DNA from 4 places in the Arthrobacter sp. Y3221114 genome. Region 3 is predicted to be linked to each of the others. Evidence: riboswitches for the same ligand, from Rfam matches in the RefSeq annotation. Region 3 holds a riboswitch; each other region holds the start of a gene.

Region 1 (2,191 bases), on a different contig from region 3:
ATCCCGGGTGCAGCACCAGGGTGCGGGCGTCACCGATGTTGGCGAGGTGGCTGGCCAGCTGCAGCGACTCGATGAACTTCTGGCCTGCGGTGCGGCCGCCCTTGACGCCGAAGCTGAACACGGAGCCCACGCCCTTCGGCAGGTACTTCCGGCCCCGCTCGTAATGCGGGTGCGCGGGCAGGCCGGCGTAGCTGACCCAGGAGACGCGCTCGTCGGCGTCCAGCCACTCGGCCACCGTGCGGGCGTTGGCCAGGTGCTCGTCCATCCGCTGGGCCAGCGTCTCCACGCCCTGCAGCAGCTGGAACGCGGACTGCGCAGACAGCGACGGGCCGATGTCGCGCAGCTGCTCGGACCGGAGCTTGGTGAGGAAGCCGTACTCGCCGAAGTTGCCCCACCAGGACACGTTGCCGTAGCTGGGCACCGGTTCGGTCATCTGCGGGAACTTGCCGTTGCCCCAGTTGAAACGGCCGGATTCGACGACGACGCCGCCCAGGGTGGTGCCGTGGCCGCCGAGGAACTTGGTGGCGGAGTGGATCACGATGTCCGCGCCGTGCTCGATCGGGCGGATCAGGTAGGGCGTGCTCAAGGTGGCGTCCACGACCAGGGGGATCCCGGCGTCGTGCGCCACGGCGGCCAGTCCCGCCAGGTCGGCGATGTCGCCGGAGGGGTTGGCCACGATCTCGGTGTAGACGGCCTTGGTGTTCTCCCCGATGGCCGCGGCGAAGTCGGCCGGGTCGTTGGAGTCGACGAACGTGGTCTCCACGCCGAACCGGCGCAGCGTCACATCCAGCTGGGTGATGGTGCCGCCGTACAGCTTGGACGAGGCCACGATGTGGTCGCCCGCCCCGGCGAGGGCCGCGAAGGTGATGAACTCGGCGGCCATGCCCGAGGACGTGGCGACCGCGCCGATGCCGCCCTCGAGCGAGGCGATGCGCTCCTCGAACGCGGCGACCGTGGGATTGCCGATGCGGGAGTAGATGTTGCCGTACTTCTGCAGCGCGAAGAGGTTGGCGGCGTCGTCCGTGTCCTTGAACACGAACGAGGTGCTCTGGTAGATCGGGACGGCCCGGGCGCCGTGCTCGGCATCGGGCGTGCCGCCGGCGTGCAGGGCGCGGGTGCGGAAACCGAATGTGCGTTCAGCCATCAGGCGGTTGCTCCTTCAAAACTAGGATTCCCGGGCAATGACGGTCCTTGGCGGCGGGGGCGCCGTCCGGATCAAAGATTGCTTGCGCTCTCTCCATCGCTTCTGGCGGTAGCACCTTTCCGGTAGGCCGGATGGTTGCTGCGGTGTCAAAGAGCCAGATCTCTCAACCGCTCGGGATGGTCGCGTCCATTCTCGCAACCAACTGCCGCGGGACCAAAAAATGTGGAGCCGCGTTGCGTCCGGCCTTGGGCGCCCCGCCTTGCGGATGCACCGCCTCGCGGTTGCCCCGGCTTGCGAATGCCCAGCACGACGGCGGTGCCCGGCCGCGAGTGGGACGGGAACCGCGCCTGCTGCGAGCCTGCCGGTTGCGCCGACCTCCCGGCAAAGGTCCGCGTAGTTCCCGTAGATTGGGTCTATGGCTGAGCTCTCGGCGTTGCAGCGCCTCGCACAGGAACACGGTGTCGGCATTACCTTCCGCGGTTGGGACGGCGGCGAGAAAGAAGTCGGACCGGCAACCCTGGTTGCCGTCCTCACCGCGCTGGACGTCCCCTGCGCGACCGACGACGATGTCGCCGCATCCCTCCGTGCCGCCGAGCTCGAGCCGTTGCAGCGCACGCTGCCGCCCGCCGTCGTCCTTCGCCAAGGCACCGCCACCGAGGTTCCAGTCAATGTCGGCGCGGGCCTCCGCCCGCGGGCCAAGGTCCTGTTGGAGGACGGGTCTTCGCGCGACGTCGAGGTGGTGTCCGGCAGGTCTGGCGCCGAAGGTGATCCGGGCGGACGTTTCGCGGCGGTTGTGCCGGCCGACCTCCCGCTGGGCTGGCACACGCTGGAGGTCGCGGAACTGTCGGAAGCGACGGCGACCCGAACCGGCGCGGCCGCGGAACCATCCGGCAGCTTGGCACAGTGCGCGCTGGTGGTCACCCCGCGGCGGCTCACCACCGCCGACAAGCTTCCCCGGACCTGGGGCCTGATGGCACAGCTGTACTCGGTGCGCTCGCGGTCGTCGTGGGGCATCGGTGATCTCGCGGACCTTGCCCGCCTCTCTGA
Region 2 (2,191 bases), on a different contig from region 3:
GCTGATCCACCGGCCGGACCCGCTGGCGCCGGCCGAAGAGATCGCCGCGGCGTTCAACGAGCTCCGGATGGCCGGGAAGGTCCGCCGGCTTGGTGTCTCGAACATGTCCGGCGACCAAATGCGCTGGCTGCAGTCGGCGCTGGACGAGCCGCTGGCGGTGAACCAGCTCGAAATGAGCCTGTACCGACGCGACTGGCTGGAGTCCGCCGTGCTGGTGAACCACCCGGACGGAACGGGCACCAGGTTCCCGCACGGCACCTTGGAATACTGCGCCGCCAACGGGGTGGAACTGCAGGCCTGGGGCGCGCTGGCCCAGGGCCGCTACAGCGGCCGTGCGGCAGGCCTGGCCGACGCGGCGGCCGGCGCGGGAACGCCCGCCGCCGGGACCGGGCAGAATCACGGCCGGACGGCAGAGGGGGCTGTGACGACGGATGCTTCCGCACGGGCGGATGCCCCACTCTCCGCGGACCATTCGGCCGCTGCCCTGGTCACGGAACTTGCCCGGGACAAGGGCTGCCCTCCGGAAGCCGTGGTGCTGGGCTGGCTGCTGCGGCATCCCGCGGGCATCCGGCCTGTCATCGGTACCAGCAGCCCGGACCGGATCCGGGCCTGCGCCCAGGCGGAGGCGGTCGGAGCGGCGATGACCCGCCAGGAGTGGTACTCCCTGTGGGTGGCGGCCCGGGGAAGGCCGCTGCCCTAGCCGACGGCTGCCGCCGGTGCGGGAACTTTTCTGCCTAGACGAAGGCCGGCTGTTCCAGCCGGCGGAACCCGGAATCGTGGAAGACCAGGGGCTCGTGGGTGCCGTCGTGCGTGGACAGGCCGTGCACCTGCAGCAGCACGACGTGGTGGTCCCCGGCCGGGACCTCCTGGTGCACCGAGCAGTCCAGCCACAGCGCCGCGTCGTGCAGGAACAGCGCGCCGTCGTCCGTGCCGTGCAGGCGGAGTCCGGCAAAGCGGTCACCGTTCTTGGACGCGATCTGGCGGCAGACGCCGTCGTGCCCGGTGCCGAGCACCGAGACTCCGATCCGGTCGGCCCGCCGGACCACCGGCCAGGTCCGGGAGGTGTTTTGCACGGCGAACATCACTAGCGGCGGCTCGAGGGAGACGCCGACGGTGAACGAGGAGGCGACGATGCCCTGGGGCTCGCCGTCGACGATCGCGCACAGCGCCGCGATACCCGAGGGGAAGCGGCCGAAGGCGGAGCGCAATGTGTTGGGTGTCAGGTCATTGTGTAGCGACATGGCGTCCTTGGGGCTTGGGCGCATCCGCTGCTGCCGGGCTGCTGCGGGAGGATACGCGTACTTGCCTGCCGACATACCCGGCGGGCCGAATCATCACCTGGAGCACCCCGCTACGGTAGAGGGTTGCCGGCCAACCAGCCAGGGCTGTGCAGTTGGCACTCTTGATTCGTCTCCACGCTAAGAGCGGGGAAGGGCCTGGGTCAAACGCCGGTAATACTTCGTCAAATGCCGCGTTTTACTTGCGGCTGCCCGACGGTTGCCGCCTGACGGCTGTTGCCCGACGGCTGTCGCCCGACTGCTACCGGGCGACGCCGCCGGGGCGCACGGTCTGTTGGCGGAACGGATGCGCAGGGTAGACGCCCAGAATGCGGATTTCCGTGGTGAAGAAGTCCAGTTCCTCGAAGGCGTGGACCATGGCCTGGTCGTCCGGGTGCCCTTCGACGTCCACCATGAACATGGTGGCGGCAAACTCGCCGCCCACCATGTAGCTCTCCAGCCTGGTCATGTTGATGCCGTTGGTGGCGAATCCGCCCAGGGCCTTGTACAGCGCCGACGGCACGTTCCGCACACGGAAGACGAAGCTGGTCACGGCCGGGCCGGGCAAATCTTCGCGGGACGGGACCGGCCGGCGGTCGGCCAGCACCACGAACCGGGTGGTGTTCGTCGGATCGTCTTCGACATTTTCGGCGAAGACTTCCAGGCCGTAGAGCTCGGCAGCCATCGGCGGCGCCAGCGAGACCTTGGCCGGGTCGTTCCACTCGGCCACCTCTCGGGCCGAACCTGCGGTGTCGCCGGCGATCACCGGAGTAAGCCCGAGCCTGCGGATAAGCTTCCGGCACTGGCCCAGCGCGTGGATGTGGCTGTGCACCTCCCTGGCCTGCTCCACGGTGGCCCCGCGTATGCCCAGCAGGCTGAAACGGATGGGCAGGAAAAATTCCTCCACGATCTGC
Region 3 (2,191 bases):
CTCGGAGGAGCCGGCGATGGTCAGGCCGATCAGCTTGACCGTTGCGGGGCGGGCGTTGGACGGATGCAGCGGCTCCGTGCCGTCATCCCAGCGCAACATGTAGGGCACCTGCGGGTCGGCGATCAGGCCCTTGATCCCGATCTGCTGCCAGCTCAGTTCCTGTCCGTCCGGGAACTTGCGGTTGCCGGGAACCGCGTGGCGGCCCAGCCGTTCTTCGAACGGGGTCAGGTCCTCGACTGCCACGCACCAGCCCATCCAGCCGCCGCCGGCCTCGGAGCGCGCCCGCACGGCCTGGCCAAAGGGGGCTTTGTCGGAAGCGGGGTGGTCGAGAACCTCCACCACCTCCAGGTAGTGGTGGTCGGTGAGGGGGAAGATCATATTGCGGGTGCCGAAGCGTGGGTGAACCCCGCCCTTGACGGCGTCGATGCCCAGGGCTCTGGAGATCCGCTCGGAGGTGGCAGCCAGACCGTCGGGTTCAGCAGCATAAGAAACATGGTCGAAGCGCATGGCATTATCTTGGCACTTTGTGAACCCGCTCTCGACTTAGGGTGACCTAAGTCACTCAGCTTGCGGCTCGTGCGGGGCGCGGCGTTCCTGACGGGGATTCCGCCCGACCGGCATGCCTCCCAGGGGAAAGTGGCGGCGGGCAGGCGGACAGGCGGGCGGGCGGTGAGCGGCCAGTCATAAGGTGTCATATTGTTGCGGCCGCCGGCTTGTCTGCGGAGACTGGAGGCAGGTCATGAGTGCCAGCGCGAAACCCCGGTTTGCTGGCCGGCAACCCTCCAACCGCGGTGGGGTGCCCCGGGTGAAGACCAGGCAGCCGCCATAAGGCGGTGCGCAAGCGCGGGTCACACCCGGGACAGACATGCCGGCACGGCCGGATCCCGGATGGCCCCTTCCACTGAAGGAGTTGCACCATGTCCACTGCAGATTGGTCCTTTGAGACCCGTCAGATTCACGTAGGCCAGGAGCCGGATGCCGCAACGGGCGCCCGCGCCCTTCCGATCTACCAGACCACCTCGTTCGTCTTCCCCAGCACGCAGAGCGCCGCGGACCGTTTTGCCCTCTCCGAACTTGCGCCGATTTACACCAGGATCGGCAACCCCACCACCGAGGCTGTGGAGACCCGGATCGCCAACCTGGAGGGCGGCGTGGGCGCCCTGTTGCTTGCCTCGGGACAGGCAGCATCCACGTTCTCCATCCTGAACCTCGCCGAGGCCGGCGACCATATCGTGGCCAGCCCCAGCCTGTACGGCGGCACCTACAACCTGCTCCGCACCACGCTGCCCAAGTTCGGCATCGACGTCACATTCGTCGAGGATCCGGATAACCTGCAGCAGTGGCGCGATGCCGTGAAGCCGAACACCAAGGCGTTCTTCGGTGAGGTGGTCTCCAATCCGCGCCAGGACGTGCTGGATCTGGAGTCGGTCAGCGCCATCGCCCATGAGAACGGTGTGCCACTGATCGTCGACAACACGTTGGCAACCCCGTACCTGATCCGACCGATCGAGTGGGGGGCCGACATCGTGCTCCACTCGGCCACCAAGTACCTCGGCGGCCACGGGACGGCCATCGGCGGCGTGATCGTGGATGCCGGAACGTTCGATTTCGCCGCGGACCCCGGGAAGTTCCCCGGGTTCAACACGCCGGACGAGACCTACAACGGGCTGGTCTTCGCCCGCGACCTCGGCGTCAACGGCGCTTTGGGCGCCAACCTGGCCTACATCCTCAAGGCCCGGGTGCAGTTGCTGCGCGACCTGGGGTCCGCGATCTCGCCGTTCAACGCGTTCCTGATTGCCCAGGGGCTGGAGACGCTGAGCCTGCGCGTGGAGCGGCACGTGGCCAACGCGCAGAAGGTGGCGGAATTCCTGGAAGAGCACGACGACGTTGCCTCCGTCGCGTACCTCGGCCTGCCCTCCAGCCCGTGGTACGACCGCGGCCGCAAGTACGGCCCGAAGGGCACGGGCGCCATCGTCTCGTTCGAGATCAAGGGCGGCATCGAGGCCGGCAAGCGCTTTGTGGACGGCCTTGAACTGCACTCGCACGTGGCCAACCTGGGCGATGTCCGCTCGCTGGTGATCCACCCGGCGTCGACCACGCATGCCCAGCTCTCCGCCCCGGAGCGGCTCGCGGCCGGGGTGACCGACGGGCTGGTCCGGCTGTCCGTGGGCATCGAGAACGTCAACGACAT
Region 4 (2,191 bases), on a different contig from region 3:
GCATCTACGCGATGCAGACCGTGGTAACCGGACCGGACACCGCCACCGCGCAGGCCAAATTCGAGGACTACAAGTCCTACGCGGACATCAACGGCGCTCTGGCCCTGATCTCCGGCTGGATGGGCGTTGACCTCTCCACCTACGGCCCGGACGACGTGATCGGCGAAAACGTGAAGTCCAATGCCATCCAGTCCTCGGTGGAGACCTTCCAGAAGGCGTCCGGCGACAGCGGCAAGCCGTGGACCATCCGCCAGCTGGCCGAATGGGTGGGCGTCGGCGGCTTCGGCCCGATCACCGTCGGTTCCGGCGCGGAGGTGGCCGCCAAGCTCGCGGAGTGGGTCGACGAGACCGACGTGGACGGGTTCAACCTGGCCTACGCCATCACCCCGGGCACCTTCGAGGACATCGTGGAATACGTCGTGCCGGAACTGCAGAAGCTGGGCGCCTACCCCACGGAATACGCGCCGGGGACCCTGCGCAACAAGCTCTTCGGCCGCGGCGACAAGCTGCCGGAGAACCACCGCGCCGCCGGCTTCCGCCTGCAGAACGCGCTGGTCGACTAAGCGTCGGCAGCAGCAGAACCAGCTAAACAACGACGCCGGTGCGCCGCCCCTTCAGGGGGCGGGCACCGCTGTCGGCAAGAACCATCCAGAGCGGCCGAGAGATCTGGCTCGATGACGCCGCAGCAACCCCGGCAACTGCCGCACGGTGCTAACGCCAGAACCGATGGAGAACCCGGGCCGGCCCGGAACCGGCCGCGCCATGCCTGCGCGCCGTGATCGGCTGCGCCCGGGGCTCCCTGACCTTCAGGAGCAGCATGAAAAGGTATGCCGCGGGCGGCCCGCAATGATAGAAATCCGCAATCTGCACAAGAGCTACGACACGCGCCACGGGACGGTCGAGGTGCTCAAGGGCATCGACCTGACCATCGAGCAGGGGTCGATCACCGCCGTCGTCGGCCCTTCCGGCGCCGGCAAGACGACCCTCTCCCACTGCATCTCCCTGTTGGAAAAACCGACCTCCGGCCAGGTGCTGGTGGACGGCCGCGACCTGTCAGCACTGTCCGGACAGGCATTGCGCGGCGAACGCCGCGCCATCGGCACGATCTTCCAACACTCGGCCCTGCTGCGCCGGATGACGGTGGCGGAGAACGTGGCGCTGCCGCTGCGAAACCTCGGCGTGGTGCACGCTCAGATGGAGGACCGCGTGGCCGAACTGCTGGACCGGGTGGGCCTGCTGCACAAGGCCAACGCCTACCCCGGCCAGCTGTCCGGCGGCCAAAAGCAACGGGTCGGCATCGCCCGGGCGCTGGCACTTCGTCCCCGGATTTTGCTCTCCGACGAATCGACGTCGGGCCTGGATCCGGAGTCCACCCAGCAGATCCTGGACCTGCTGGACGACGTGCGCACCGAACTGGGGTTGTCGGTCATCCTGATCACCCATGAGATGGACGTGGTGCGCCACGTCGCCGACCAGGTGGCCGTGCTCTCCGGCGGCCGCGTCGCGGAATACGGGCCGATCGGCGCCCTGGTGGCCGATCCGGCCTCCGCCGCCGGCCGCCAACTGCTGCCAATCCGCGCCCTCCCGCTGCCGGCCGGCTTCGACTACGCGCTGTCAGTCTCGTACCGGCACGGGCCGGTGGACCCGGAGTGGATGACCCGCCTGTCCACCGGCTTGGGCGTGCGCGTGGCGCTGCTCGGCGGCACGGTGGAAGCCCATGGTGAAGCGGTGCTGGGCCGCGCCGACATCGGTGTCGCCGGCCGCCCGGAGGCCGAGGTCCGCGCCTACTTGGCCGGCCTGGGCCTTACCGCAGAGGCACGCCACCGTGCCGTGGACGCGGCGGAAACGCCGCCGTCGGACGCAAAGGATCATGCAAGGAACGAGAAAATCGAGGTGCACGCATGAGGCCCGCAGAAACCGCCGCCGTCGGGCTGGACACGCCCTGGGCGGACCTGCCCGCGCTGCTGCTGCCGGCCTACGGCGAAACCTGGGCGATGGTCGGCATCGTGATGGTCATGGTGATCCTGGTCGGCGGCGCCACCGGCGTGCTGCTGTACAACACGGACGGCCGCGGCCTGTTCCCCCGGCCCCGCCTGCACGGAACGCTCAGCTGGCTCGTCAACATGGGCCGCTCGCTCCCGTTCCTGGTGCTGATGGCCGCCATCATCCCGCTGACTAAGTGGGTCACCGG

The links. Region 3 has a riboswitch for S-adenosylmethionine ahead of AC5RV3_RS15265 (bifunctional o-acetylhomoserine/o-acetylserine sulfhydrylase). Riboswitches for the same ligand answer to the same signal wherever they lie in the genome.
Region 1: it holds a riboswitch for S-adenosylmethionine, as region 3 does, so the genes downstream of both, AC5RV3_RS11520 (O-acetylhomoserine aminocarboxypropyltransferase/cysteine synthase family protein) here and AC5RV3_RS15265 (bifunctional o-acetylhomoserine/o-acetylserine sulfhydrylase) in region 3, are expected to answer to the same signal.
Region 2: it holds a riboswitch for S-adenosylmethionine, as region 3 does, so the genes downstream of both, AC5RV3_RS05270 (flavin reductase family protein) here and AC5RV3_RS15265 (bifunctional o-acetylhomoserine/o-acetylserine sulfhydrylase) in region 3, are expected to answer to the same signal.
Region 4: it holds a riboswitch for S-adenosylmethionine, as region 3 does, so the genes downstream of both, AC5RV3_RS11435 (methionine ABC transporter ATP-binding protein) here and AC5RV3_RS15265 (bifunctional o-acetylhomoserine/o-acetylserine sulfhydrylase) in region 3, are expected to answer to the same signal.

The regions. Positions count from the first base shown of each region.
Region 1 covers NZ_JBNHHW010000004.1:417,394-419,584, reverse strand. The annotation lists gene AC5RV3_RS11520 (O-acetylhomoserine aminocarboxypropyltransferase/cysteine synthase family protein) at 1-1,144, opposite strand, end outside; SAM riboswitch class I at 1,235-1,327, opposite strand; gene malQ (4-alpha-glucanotransferase) at 1,560-2,191, shown strand, end outside.
Region 2 covers NZ_JBNHHW010000002.1:260,994-263,184, reverse strand. The annotation lists gene AC5RV3_RS05275 (aldo/keto reductase) at 1-700, shown strand, start outside; gene AC5RV3_RS05270 (flavin reductase family protein) at 735-1,241, opposite strand; SAM riboswitch class IV at 1,294-1,408, opposite strand; gene AC5RV3_RS05265 (prephenate dehydratase) at 1,540-2,191, opposite strand, start outside.
Region 3 covers NZ_JBNHHW010000007.1:155,649-157,839, reverse strand. The annotation lists gene AC5RV3_RS15270 (VOC family protein) at 1-507, opposite strand, end outside; SAM riboswitch class IV at 736-850, shown strand; gene AC5RV3_RS15265 (bifunctional o-acetylhomoserine/o-acetylserine sulfhydrylase) at 918-2,191, shown strand, end outside.
Region 4 covers NZ_JBNHHW010000004.1:396,475-398,665, reverse strand. The annotation lists gene AC5RV3_RS11440 (LLM class flavin-dependent oxidoreductase) at 1-563, shown strand, start outside; SAM riboswitch class I at 642-733, shown strand; gene AC5RV3_RS11435 (methionine ABC transporter ATP-binding protein) at 847-1,905, shown strand; gene AC5RV3_RS11430 (methionine ABC transporter permease) at 1,902-2,191, shown strand, end outside.